3 regions of the Staphylococcus sp. 231237_7MaSpsaltlick genome follow, and region 1 is predicted to be linked to each of the others. Evidence: riboswitches for the same ligand, from Rfam matches in the RefSeq annotation. Region 1 holds a riboswitch; each other region holds the start of a gene.
What was found. Region 1 has a riboswitch for thiamine pyrophosphate ahead of thiC (phosphomethylpyrimidine synthase ThiC). Riboswitches for the same ligand answer to the same signal wherever they lie in the genome.
Positions count from the first base shown of each region.

Region 2: it holds a riboswitch for thiamine pyrophosphate, as region 1 does, so the genes downstream of both, tenA (thiaminase II) here and thiC (phosphomethylpyrimidine synthase ThiC) in region 1, are expected to answer to the same signal.
Region 3: it holds a riboswitch for thiamine pyrophosphate, as region 1 does, so the genes downstream of both, ACF91D_RS09235 (thiamine phosphate synthase) here and thiC (phosphomethylpyrimidine synthase ThiC) in region 1, are expected to answer to the same signal.

Region 1 is NZ_JBICNX010000004.1:455,911-460,581, reverse strand. It holds gene ACF91D_RS10515 (GNAT family N-acetyltransferase) at 1-396, shown strand, start outside; gene thiC (phosphomethylpyrimidine synthase ThiC) at 731-2,467, opposite strand; TPP riboswitch at 2,573-2,673, opposite strand; gene ACF91D_RS10505 (phosphatase PAP2 family protein) at 2,822-3,724, opposite strand; gene ACF91D_RS10500 (haloacid dehalogenase type II) at 4,093-4,671, opposite strand, start outside.
Region 2 is NZ_JBICNX010000016.1:23,441-28,111, forward strand. It holds gene thiM (hydroxyethylthiazole kinase) at 1-67, opposite strand, end outside; gene thiD (bifunctional hydroxymethylpyrimidine kinase/phosphomethylpyrimidine kinase) at 60-881, opposite strand; gene tenA (thiaminase II) at 883-1,563, opposite strand; TPP riboswitch at 1,639-1,737, opposite strand; gene ACF91D_RS22285 (transglycosylase family protein) at 1,989-2,693, opposite strand; gene ACF91D_RS22290 (single-stranded DNA-binding protein) at 3,120-3,539, opposite strand; gene ACF91D_RS22295 (YwpF-like family protein) at 3,730-4,170, shown strand; gene fabZ (3-hydroxyacyl-ACP dehydratase FabZ) at 4,217-4,654, opposite strand.
Region 3 is NZ_JBICNX010000004.1:147,267-151,937, forward strand. It holds gene xylB (xylulokinase) at 1-1,257, shown strand, start outside; TPP riboswitch at 1,420-1,529, shown strand; gene ACF91D_RS09235 (thiamine phosphate synthase) at 1,604-2,188, shown strand; gene ACF91D_RS09240 (NAD(P)/FAD-dependent oxidoreductase) at 2,181-3,299, shown strand; gene thiS (sulfur carrier protein ThiS) at 3,283-3,483, shown strand; gene ACF91D_RS09250 (thiazole synthase) at 3,485-4,252, shown strand; gene ACF91D_RS09255 (ThiF family adenylyltransferase) at 4,252-4,671, shown strand, end outside.

The DNA.
Region 1 (4,671 bases):
GAAACTTGGTTTGAAAATAAACTAAATAAACAAGAGCCTGTACTTGTTTACGATGAAAGAGGTGAAGCGATAGCCTTCGCTACTTATGGTACATTTAGAGATTGGCCCGCTTATCAATATTCTATTGAACACTCTATTTATGTAAATAAACATCATAGAGGAAAAGGGATTGCATCACAATTGCTGGCTGAAATCATCCAAACTGCTCGTAATAATGGCTATAGAACACTTGTTGCAGGCATTGACGCTACGAATGATTATAGTATTTACTTGCATAAAAAATTTAAATTCAAACATTCTGGAACCATTCAAAATGTAGGTTATAAATTTGATAAATGGTTAGATTTAGTATTCTATCAATTAGATTTAAACCCTTCTCAAAGTACGAAACATTAATTTGTGCTATATACATTCAGACTTTTAGCTAGCAGATTTACTTTACAATATTTATATTGTCAGCTCACTTTCCTAGGATGCCGTCTCAGCCTCGGCCTTCAACTGACACTGTTTCCTCAGGAGTCTCGACCTAATACTTCTCAATATTTTATACCGCTATTATTATATAATTTATAATGCGCTGTGGTTTATATTTAGTAAAACTCATTTACTTTTGGTCATAAAAAGCTCCCTTCAAAGTTTACGTTTTTCAGTAACTACTTTAAAGGGAGCATCACTTCATAGCATAGTTCTCTTATTTTAAGAATGAGAATTTTCGCCCAAAACTCTATCTCTAACGGTAAATCCTACTACCTTTTGAAACAAATTCTTCAGACTTTTGTTTCAATCCTTCTTCTTTTAAATCATTGTGCTTTCTTAAATCGTGAGAGATACGCATCGAACAGAATTTAGGCCCACACATACTGCAGAAATGGGCAACCTTTGCTGCTTCAGCAGGTAGTGTTTCATCATGATATGAACGTGCCTTATCAGGATCTAGCGACAGATTAAATTGATCGTACCATCTAAATTCAAATCGTGCTCTACTAATTTCATCATCTCTTTGTTGTGCTCCTTTGACACCTTTTGCCAAGTCAGCTGCATGTGCTGCAATCTTATACGTGACAACACCTTCTCTCACATCGTCTTTATTAGGTAATCCCAGATGCTCTTTTGGAGTAACATAACAAAGCATTGCTGTACCATAACTAGCAATTTGGGCTGCCCCGATTGCAGACGTAATATGGTCATAGGCTGGTGCAATATCTGTTGTTAATGGACCTAATGTGTAAAAAGGCGCTTCTTGACAATGGAAATCAGCTAAGTCTTGATTTTCCTTTATTTTATGCATCGGAACATGTCCTGGCCCTTCAATCATCACTTGTACGTCATATTCCCAAGCTATTGCAGTTAATTCCCCTAATGTCTTTAATTCCAGAATTTGGCTCTCATCATTTGCATCATATATTGATCCGGGTCTTAATCCATCTCCAAGAGAAATTGCAATATCATAACGGCTCATTATTTCACAAATTTCTTCAAAATGTGTATATAAAAAGCTTTCTTCATGATGCGCTAAACACCATTGTGCCATGATAGATCCACCTCTTGAAACAATACCAGTTAATCTATCCACTGTTGTCGGGACATAACGTAATAATACGCCTGCGTGTATCGTGAAGTAGTCAACGCCTTGTTCTGCTTGTTCAATTAAAGTATCGCGATAAATTTCCCAAGTTAAGTCCTTAGCAGAACCATCTACCTTTTCTAATGCTTGATAGATAGGCACAGTGCCAACAGGAACCGGGGAATTTCTCAATAGATATTCTCTCGTAGCATGGATATTTTTACCAGTAGATAAATCCATAATCGTATCAGCCCCCCAATGAATGCCCCAAACCAACTTTTCTATTTCAGCTTCTATAGAAGAACTGACTGCCGAATTACCAATATTAGCATTTATTTTCACTTGAAAGTTTTTACCTATAATCATTGGTTCTGATTCAGGGTGATTGACATTATTAGGAATAATCGCACGTCCTCGTGCAATTTCTGAACGCACATATTCAGGTGAGACATCTTCTCGCTTAGCTACAAATTTCATTTCCTTCGTGATAATACCTTGTTTCGCATAATGCATTTGTGTAACATTTTGTCCTGTTTTTGCCTTTTTCGGTTGATATTTAAATGGTGTCTCGACAAATTTTTTATGATTATTAGACTTAAATCCGTTATCCAGTGAGACAATTTTCCTACCTTCATATTCCAATGTATCATTTCTATCTTCTATCCATGGTGTTCTTAATTTGGGTATACCTTTTTGCACGTCAACTGTATAACTAGTATCATGATATGGTCCTGCAGTGTCATAGACTAACACCGGTTTGTTAACCGTTGTTCCTTCTTCTGTTACTGTTGGGGAAAGTTGTATCTCTCTAAATGGAACTTGAATATCTGGATCTTCTCCACTCACCCAAATCCTTTGACTTGATGGAAATTGCTTTTTTAATTCTATTTTTTCTTGTTTCATAAAAAAACTCCTTAGCATTTTATTATTGCTAGGAGACCTGGTCGAAAATCACATATTTAGTGAAGCGACAGTAAATAAAAGTCTACTCTATAGACTTTCCATTTATACTGTACTTTTCTGCTTCCCTACGCTGGTACTAACCAGATCAGGTTCAAAGGGTTGAGACTAATGTCTCTTTCAGCTAACAAGCACCCCTAGCAATTCTTATTAAATTCTAAATTAAACTTAACACTAATAAAAAATAATTACAAATAAATTTGAAAATTAATATAAACATAATCTAGTACAATAAAAACCTAAGATTCTGTTTAACAAACAGGATCCTAGGTACTTATATTAATGTTCTGTTCCATTTTAATGTAAGTGTTTTGCATTCCATTTATAAATCATATAATCTGCTGCTATCATCAATAAAGTAATTAATGTAAAGGCCATAGTTACATCGCCTAAGAAATGTGCACCAATACGCAAACGACTCACACACATGATAATAGTAAACATAAATGCAATAATAAACATACGCTTTTGGGCTACACGTGTTTTAAAGTAAAATGCCCAAAACATTAAATAAGCCGCATCTGTTGTATGACCAGATGGAAATGAACTGTGACCAGTATTACCATTGATTGTAAGCCAATTTGTAAAATGTGCGCCGTCATGACCAATTTCATAAGGTCTTGCTCGCCCCCATAATTCCTTCAAACTATCAATCGTTTCTAATCCTACTAATAATACAAAAAAGCTAACAAATGCAACGCGAACTAATCTTTCTATCTCTGTTTGAGTCACTTGTTGTAACCAAAATTTTGTAACAAATAATGTAATTAACATAAGTAAAATGAATGTGATTAAGAAACTTAGCCCCATTGGTAATGCATTGCTGGTATCACCTTCATTACTAGCCACACCTAATGGCTTATGTCGTTCAATATTGTCCATTGTTGCAAAGATATACTTAAATGTTTCAGATACCAAAGTATTAGTTTTTATCAAAGTATAAATAAAAGATAAAAATAAAATGATATATTTAATCAATTTACTTTCAAACTTTGAAAACACATAAAAATTCAAAATAATCATTGAAAGAATCAAAATAACAGTTGGCGGAAAAAGACCTAAATCTTGAAATACTGTCCCAAAGATTGAATTTTGATTCATAAAATGTTTAGATACTGGCAAATCAATAAATAAAGCGAGTACTAAAATAATGCAAAATACAGGTAATGCAATTGCTGTGAACCTTTTTGAAATAACCATGATGCCCTCCTAATTAATATCTTTTAACAATAATTTTAATAACTATTTTATTATTCATGAATTTTATTACTGCTTAACCATACCCATTTTATGCTTATGTATGTTTGAATTAAATAAAATTTTCATAATCTTTGTAGAGATAACTGCAATCTTTTTATATTATTGGAAGCCTAAATTCCATAGTAAAATTCTAAATGTGACATAACTGTTAGGTCACAATATCATTTATTCATGATATATTATTTGTGTAGCGAATATAGTTTTTTTAATTTTAAAGTTCTCCTTATTTTTATAAGCATATTTAGCTTCGCTAAATATAAAAAAAGCAGTAAATTCATGTCGACTTAAACATGAATTTTACTGCTTTTTTATTTATGATTTAACTCTAGCCATTTCACCATTTCGCTCACATTACTTACCGTTATCGATGGTGTTGGACCGTTTACATCAAACTTTTTATTTGTTCGATTTACCCAAGCTGTATCAAATCCAAAGTTACTAGCACCAGTAATATCCCATGAGTTTGAAGAGACAAATAATATATCTTCTCTATTCATATGATAATACTCTAATACAAGTGCATAACTTGCAGCACTCGGTTTATATTGTTTAATTTCATTAACACTAATAAGTGTGTCGATATATCCACCTAGTTCTGAATTATCTATGAGTGGCATTAACATATTATCATTACCATTTGATAGTATACCTACATCAATATTTTTATCTCTTAAATTGGCTAATGATTTAGGTATCTCCTTGTAATAATTTAAATTAAAAAATGCTTCAAACAATCTATTAATATCTTCTCTATTATATTGAATATCATAAACATTTAAAGTATGTCGTAGTGAGTCTTTCGTCAATTCATCAAAAGGGATATATCTTTGCATAACCTGCCTCATAAACATATGTCTTAATTGAGTCTTTTGCCATAACTTAGTAAT
Region 2 (4,671 bases), on a different contig from region 1:
TCACTACATCATTCGTATAACAAATAACTAACGGATTGTTTTCTCTTAATAAATTCAAGCTATTCATCATCTAAACCTACTTTCTTCATATATGCGAAATGGTTTACTGGTCCTCTACCCTGACCGATTTCAGGTGTATACTTGATACTTAATGAAATAAAGGCTTTGGCTTTTTTCACGGCTTCATAAATTGATTTACCTTTCGCAAGTTCGGCAGTGATTACTGCTGAAAATGTACAACCTGTACCATGTGTATGTTTCGTTTCATAACGTGGATCCTCAAAAGTATAAACATTATCTTTGGTAAATAAGTAGTCTTTAGCTACATCTAAATCTTCAGCATGTCCACCTTTAATCACAACACCTTTACTACCAATCTCATTTATAAAAATTTCACCTGCTTTATAAATAGATGCTTCATCTTCTATGGTCAATCCAGTGATTTCTTCTGCTTCAGGTAAATTAGGTGTTGCCACTGTAGCAAAAGGTAATAAAATATTTTGCAAATCCTTTTTAGCATCGTCATCCATCAATGAATCTCCACTTTTTGCTAGCATAACTGGATCTATAACATATGGTATATTAGGATACTTTTCTAAATACCCTTGGATGACTTTCATCATATCTTTAGATGCAATCATCCCTGTTTTAATTGCATGTGGTAACTCATCATCAAAAACACTACTAAGTTGTTCAGATAACCATTGTGTTTCTAAGTTATGGATATGTTGAACGCCTTTCGTGTTTTGGGCTACAATACTTGTTACAGTGGCCATACCGTACACACCGCAAGCATGAAAAGATTTTAAATCTGCCATAACGCCCGCACCGCCAGTTGGGTCAGTACCTGCGATAGTTAAAGCGATTTTTGGTTTTTTCATTTTATTCCCCTCCATATAACCAGTCTTCTTCTATATATGACATATTAAAGAAATTACGTTCATGAATCGTACTCTGTAAAAAGCACATTTTTATTTCATGCTTTTCATCCACAGTACATGCTTCAGTTAGTTTATTCAAGAATTTGTCAAATACATCGACTAGTTCATCCATTTCAGTACTATAAAAGTCGAACCATTTTGCTAATATTGAATTTCTATTTAATTGCTTATCCTGTAAAGCACGTTGAGCAATCGCTTGATAGACGTATGGACAAGGTGCCATAGCAGCAATTGTATATGCGGCATTTTCTTTTGCATACGCATTAAAATACATGTGTTTAATGTAATGATCACCACTTGGTGGCCATACCTTTTCGCTTACAATATTATCATAATTTTCTCCAACATATTCAGCTAATATTTCATGTGCTTCTACTTCACCTTCAACAATAAACTGAATTTGTTCCACTAAAAATTTCACGTCTTCTAGTTTATTCACTTTTGGAATAAGCAATGCATATATATTTGCAAATTCTTTTAGATATGATGCGTCAGCACGCAAGTAAAATTTCGTTGCATCAATGGGTAAATCTCCTTGCAACATCCCTTGAATAAATGGATCATTATAAATATCATCTATGATATGTTGAGACTCTTTTTTTAACGCTTCTGAAAATAACAAATGATTTCCTCCTATAAATAAAAACTACATTCCAACTAGGAATGTAGTTAATTAATAGAAAGGTATAGCAATTTAACTATAATTAAACTACTTTCCTACGTTGGTATTAACCAAATCAGGTTGTAAGGGTCTGACTTAAATCATCTCAGCCTAAAGGCTCCCCTAGTAGATTTTATATATTGTATTTATTTAAAACATATCAAAGTACGCTAGCTATTGCAATAAAATGGTTTATATATAGCCGTGAACATTGAAGTCTATTTCGCTAAAATAATCTCGTTGAATTAATCCATTTCTTACAGGAAATCCAATTATTTTTAACTTTATAAAATACAACAGCTTATAATCTAAACGATAAAAAAGCCCACGACATTTATTTATGTCATGGACTTCTAAAAATTAAAATTCATTTCATTACTGTTATATTATGCAGTAACCCATTGTGAAGCGCCAACTTCATCATATAATTTTTGAGCTGCAGCGTCTTGTACTGCTTCTGGTGCATTAGCAGCTGGTTGACCTTGATATTCAGATGGTGCTACTGAATCCCATGTGCTTTGTAAGAATTGGAATTTACCTGAAGCACCTGATGATGGGTTTGTAGCATGAATATCGCCACCTGATTCACGTTGTGCGATTTGTTGTAAGTGTGCATTCACGCCTGATGAACCTTCTGAAGCTTCACTTGAGCTTGATTCGTTTGAACTAGCAGAAGATTGTGAAGTTGCTTCTTGTTGTGGTTGTTGTGTAGTTTCTTGTTGAGGTGCAGCTTCTTGTGCTGGTTGTTCTGATCCAGCTTGAGTTGGTTGAGCTTGCTCTTCTTGTACATTATTATTTGTAGTTTGCTCTACTGACGTATTTGACCCTTCACCTGAAGCATCACCGTAGTTCCAGCTGAAGTTTTCACCGTCTGAAGTAAAGTTAAAGTCTTTGTTATTGTATGTGAAATTAATATCATACGCACCTTCTTGAACTGGTGCTTCATTTAATGATTCTGGATTAGTTAGTGCTTGTTGCGCTAATTGAGCTTTGTCGACACCTTGTTCAGAAGCGTCAGCAGAATTTCCTGCTGCAAAGCCTGTTACTCCAAGTCCGACTGCTAAAGTTGATGCGATTACTGTTTTTTTCATTGTAAAAAAGTCCTCCTATAAGGTAAATAAGTTATTTATGATTAATTTGCAAGTACAACTATAACATTCATAAAACCATTGTAGGTTACAGTGAAGTGAAAAAATCTATAGTTTCTTTACGATTAAATTACATATAAATATATTTTGAAATTAATTTTTTTCTGTTTAAATACTACTGTGAAAGTTTTTTGGAATATACCCTCGTTATACTATATGTAATAATATTGTAATTTATCTGATTATTCTGTGTAATCAAGATGTTTTATACAATTTTCCATCTTCTCTCAAAGCTTTTTAAATTTAAAAAGCTACCCCTCTATGACGCTTACATTAAGAGGGATAGCCTGAAGAAGTATAATTGATAGTAGGATTTAATGTATATAGATTTGGGTGGGTTAATTTTGAGGTAGGTTTAAATTGGGAGTATTATACAATTTCGTATATATCATTATCTCGTAAAGTTATTTCTTTATTTGAATTATGAACTTGCTCTATAGGGAATATTTCACGTAATTCATTAACTTCATCTTTGTTTCTTGGAGACATAAATTTAATAGTTTCAATAAAAAGTTCTGATACAAAATGCATCTGCCCTTCTTTTTCATATTTTCTTGATTGCATTCGACCAGTGATTCCCACTAGTGATCCTTTATTTAAATATAGTTCGATATTATTAGCTATTTTACCAACAGCCTTACAATATAAATAATCACAGATGGTGTTTTGTTCTTGATCTCTATAATTTCTTGTTATTGCTACACACATTGTAGCTAACTTACTCCCCTCCTTTTCGTAAATTTTAGGGTCTTTGGTTAATCTCCCTACTATGACAATGTTGTTAATCATATGTCACCTCCTTTATAACTTTATACTAATCATTTTCAAATTACAGGTCAAAATGCATTAATGCTAGAATTTAAAAGTGAATTCACACTAAATTCTACAAAATTCACCTCTACTATTTAAAATTACGTTATAATGATTGTATAAATGAAATAATTGTAGAATTTAAATTTATTAAATGGATGTGAGAACGATGAAATCATTTAAAGCTGTTCGATTTCAAATCGTATCAGAAAGTGGTGGCGTTACTGAATACGAATTAGAAGATGGCGTTATAATTAATAAAGAAAATAGCGGCACTGGCTGGTTATTAGAAATTGTTATATCCGATTTTCATTATGAGACAATGAAAGCTTATATGGAAGATGAAACGTTATTAGATATACGTGTTGTTATTACTCGTCCTGCAAATGATCCAGCGCTCTTTGATGCAACTATTAAAAATATCAGTAGGCTAGAACATTCCATTTCTGTCGTTTTTGAATGTCATATTTATACACTTAGACAAGTTTATGCCGAAAGCTTATTAGAGCAGTTAATTGATGAAGGATTAACCGGTGAAGAATTGAAGAAATCATTTAATCGAATGATGCAATCGAAGCCACGTCTAAAAGATGAAAAATTAGAAAAATAAAAAACCTCAAGGCTGGTGTGTAATACACCTAAACCTTGAGATTTTTTTATTTAGCTTGAATGGCAAATGTTAATTCACAACTACAAGCCAATTGACCATCTACTGTAGCCTTAGCGTTACCTTTACCAATAGGTCCACGCATTTTTGTAATTTCAACTTCTAATCTTAATGTATCACCGGGAGTTACTTGTTTCTTAAATCTACATTTATCTATACCGGCAAATAGTGCTAATTTTCCTTTGTTCTCTTCGCTATTTAAGATAGCTACAGCACCTGTTTGAGCTAGGGCTTCTGTTATCAACACACCAGGCATAACCGCATAATCAGGAAAATGGCCTTGGAAAAATGGTTCATTTCCAGAAACTTGTTTAATTGCGACGCAACGTTCGCCCGCTTCGTATTCAACAACTCGATCGATTAATAAAAAAGGTTGTCTATGTGGTATAATTTCTTTTATTTCATTATAATCAAAAATTGTTTCCATTATTTATTTCCTCCAAA
Region 3 (4,671 bases), 310 kb from region 1:
TCTGGTCAAATGCACAGTCTTGTAATACTTGATCAACACAATCAACCTATTCGTAATGCAATCTTATGGAACGATACTAGAACGACTGAACAATGCGTAGAAATAAGGCAGGAATTGGGGGACTATGTGTTAGAAAATCCTGTTTTAGAAGGGTTTACGTTAACGAAATTATTATGGATTAAAGCAAATGAACCTGAAAACTGGGCGCAAATTGCTAAATTTTTATTACCCAAAGATTATGTTAGATATAAATTGACGGGCAATCTTCATATGGAGTATTCGGATGCATCGAGCACTTTGCTCTTAGATCCTGTGCTAGAAACGTGGTCGAAAGAATTGGCCGCGCACTTTACTGTAGATCACATACTTCCGAACCTGGTGGCATCAGAGGATTTTGTTGGCTATGTAACTCCAGAATTAGCTCGGAAATTAGGATTGAAAGAGGATGTAGCTGTCTTTGCTGGTGGAGGAGATAATGCTTGTGGTGCCTTAGGGGCAGGTGTTATCAAAGACGAACAAACGCTATGTAGTATTGGGACTTCTGGTGTTGTATTAAGTTGTGATAGTAATGCAAAGACCCATTATCGACATAATTTGCACTTTTTCAAACATGTTATCCCTAATCAATCCTATGTGATGGGTGTCACGCTTGCTGCGGGTGATAGTCTCAATTGGTTGCGTAGTAATATCTTGTCTGATGTATCATATGAGCAAATTTTTCAAGAGGCAAGCGCAGCGGATATAGGGAGTAATGGTTTGTTATTTACGCCTTATTTATCAGGTGAGCGGACACCTCATGGAGATTCGAGTATACGTGGTAGCTTTATCGGGCTAAGTGCATTGCACACTAGGGGGGATATGGCACGTGCAGTAATAGAGGGTATCACCTATTCCTTGTATGAGTCCATTTGTCTATTAAGAGCAAAGGGTAAGGCAATATCAGAGGTGGTGGCCATTGGTGGAGGCGCTAAAAATGATTTTTGGTTACAACTGCAAGCAGATATGTTTAATGCTGAGGTAAAGCGATTGAAATATGAGGAAGGGCCATGTATGGGGGCGGCCATACTCGCTATTAAAGGCCTAAATTGGTATAACAATTTAGATGCTATCATGGAGTCATTTATCTGTTTTGAGCAAGTATTCTATCCGAATCAGAACAACCACGAACAATATCAACAATACTTTGAGGTGTATAAAAAAATATATACACAAACGCGTGAATTGACTTCAAGTTTGTTGTCATTATCAAAAAAATAAAAATTTGTTGCTTGAAAATTAAATTTGAAAACTATAGCATAGAGTTAACTTATAATTTATCAAGTGAATTAAGTTGAACTTGAAAATAAATACATAATGAGTTAAGTTTAAATTAATTATATATGTCATTTACATGTGACGTATGCAAGTTTAAAATTTCATAGAAACCACTGGAAGTGCCTTTATTAAAGGCTGAGACCGATGTAGTGACATAGGGATTCCTTGAACCTGATCCAGTTTGTACTGGCGTAGGAAAGTGGCGTTATAAACAATTAGTATTCGTTCATTCAACGTTATTTTTCTACACAGAAAAATAACGTTTTTTTATTTATTAGAGGTGAAAGGCATGTTTGTAGCGATAACAGCAGATAAATATTTAGCAAGAAAGGATATAATGCATTATTTAGCTATTGAAGCACATATTGATTATTTGATTGTTAGAACTCCAATGTCATCAGACGAATTGGTTGATTGGATTAATATGTTGCTACAGTACCAATTTCCTAAAGAAAAAGTAATTATTCATGAAAATATAGATGTTTTAAATCGTTGTGCTTTAACCGCGATTCATTTTAAAGAACATAATAATCAAGATTTATTTTTTAAGCAGCGCTTTCCACATATTCAGGTGAGCAAGTCAACGCATCATAGTAGGATGGTTGCTGAGGCAGCGCAACGTGGTTTAGATTTTGTCTTGTTTAGTCATATTTTTGAAACGAAATCCAAGCCAGGCATAACACCACGGACAACTGACGAAATTAATGCGGCATTACAATATGATATTCCAGTGGTCGCGTTAGGTGGCATCAATCATCGAACAATTGCTCAGTTGCCAAATGGCTTTGATGGTATTGCGGGCATCTCACTTTTTGAAAAAGATAATGTTGCACATTTAGATCAATTGAAGGAGGTGTGGCATGCATATGTATGATGTCATCATTATTGGTTCGGGTGTTATGGGCATGTCGGTAGCGAGAGCATTGAGTGAACATTCGGTCCATGTAGCTATAATTGATCGAGATATACCTGGCATGCATGCCTCGTATAAGGCTGGTGGGATGTTAGGTGCACAAAATGAATTCACCCAAGAATCAGCGCTCTATCATATCGCCCGTAAATCACAACAAATGTTTCCAACACTAGCAAGTGAATTATTGGATGAAGTCGCTTTAGATATTGAATATTTAAACAGTGGCTTAATTAAAATAAACGCCTCGAAAGCTGATGCGCATGACATTCAAGTGCAGTATCAATTTTTAAAGCAATATAACGACCAGATTGAGTTACTAACGGATTCAAGATTAAGTGAATTGACCAACGATAAGGTTATGAACAATGGCAAACAAGCGATGTATATACCGGACGATCATCAAGTCAATGCTAATCGATATACGAAAGCACTGCTTGAGTCTATAAAAAGACGGAACGTGGAACGTTGTTATCATACGGAAGTGCATCATATTGAATCACTTAAACAAGGTTACAAAGTGAAGACACAGAATGGTTCGTTTTATGGGAAAAAGGTTATCGTCGCTGGTGGTGCATGGAGTGGTAGGTTAGTGTCACCCCACTTACAATCGCATAATGTTACAGGTGTCAAAGGTGAAGCGTTACTCGTAGAACACCCAACATTGAATTTGAATACAACGTTATTTATGACGAATGGTTGCTATATCATTCCAAAGTTACAACACCGTTACATGATTGGTGCTACAAGTTACTTTGATGATTACTCTGTCGGAGTGTCGTCGGTAGGAAGAGATTGGCTCTTACATCAAGCATCGACGATTGTACCTCAATTAAAAGATAGTCAGATGCTACATGAATGGTCCGGAATACGACCTTATAGTAAAGAAGAACGTCCAGTTATGGATGAGGTGGCGCAAGATTTGTTTGTTATCACAGGGCATTATCGCAATGGAATCTTATTATCGCCATATATTGGTGCTTTGATGTGTGAATGGTTATTAACTGGGCAACGTCCAGAAGATTTACAAGATTTTAGAATTGAGAGGAGTGTTGACAATGCAATGCATTATTAACGGTGACAGCTTTAAATTTAGCAAAGAGTTAAATATTCAAGAATTGATTCAAGAAATGGGATTAGATGAAAATCGAATCATCGTTGAACACAATGAAGAATTGATTCAACGACAACAGTTTCCTGTTCAAGTGGTAAGAGATCAAGATTGTTTAGAATTATTAGAGTTTGTAGGAGGCGGATAGGATGATTGAAATTGGTAAATTCAAATTAAATTCGAGACTATTATTAGGTACTGGCAAATTTGAGAATGAGGATATACAACAACAAGCGATACAAGCGTCAGAAACTGAGGTGTTAACATTTGCAGTACGTCGAATGAACCTTTATGACAAAGATTTACCTAACCCACTTGCTCAAGTAGATTTATCAAATTTTGTGACCTTCCCTAATACTGCAGGAGCAAAAACTGCACAAGAAGCGGTACGTATTGCTGAAATTGCGAATCATGCTGGTGTATGTGACATGATTAAAGTTGAGGTGATTGGAGATGATGAAACACTGTTACCTGATCCAATTGAGACTTATGAAGCTTGTAAAATATTATTGGAAAAAGGTTATACAGTATGCCCATATATTTCTAATGATGTCGTGTTAGCTAAACGATTAGAGGAATTAGGTGTCCATGCGATTATGCCGTTAGCTTCTCCAATAGGAACGGGTAGAGGCATTAACAACCCATTGAATTTAAGATATATAATAGAACGTACAAATGTACCGGTGATTGTAGATGCTGGAATTGGTTCTCCAAAAGATGCTTGTCATGCAATGGAACTAGGCGCTGATGCAATATTATTAAATACGGCGATATCAAGTGCAGAAGATCCAGTTAAAATGGCAGAAGCGATGAAGTTAGGTATCAATGCGGGTAGATTGAGCTTTGAAGCTGGAAGAATCCCAGTGAAATATACAGCACAAGCATCTAGTCCGACTGAAGGAATTGGATTTTTATAATGAAAAGATACCAACGTCAAGCGATTTATGCACCATTTGGTAAACATGGGCAAAGTCGACTTGAAAACACTCATATCATGATACTTGGTGCAGGTGCGTTGGGGAGTCACTGTGCGGAAATATTAACTCGGATGGGTGCAGGCAGTCTAACCATCATTGATATGGATGTCGTTGAAACATCCAACCTACATCGTCAAGCGATATTTGATGAAATGGATGCTGAACAATTGCAACCAAAAGTAATTGCCCTTGAAAATAAATTAAAGTTGATTAATAGTAATGTGAAAATCACTGCGCTATATCAAGAGCTCACTAATAACAATATTGAAAATTTATTAAAGGTGTATCAACCGGATATCGTAATTGATGGAATGGATAACTTTACACTGCGCTTTCTTATTAATGAAGCATGTCATAAA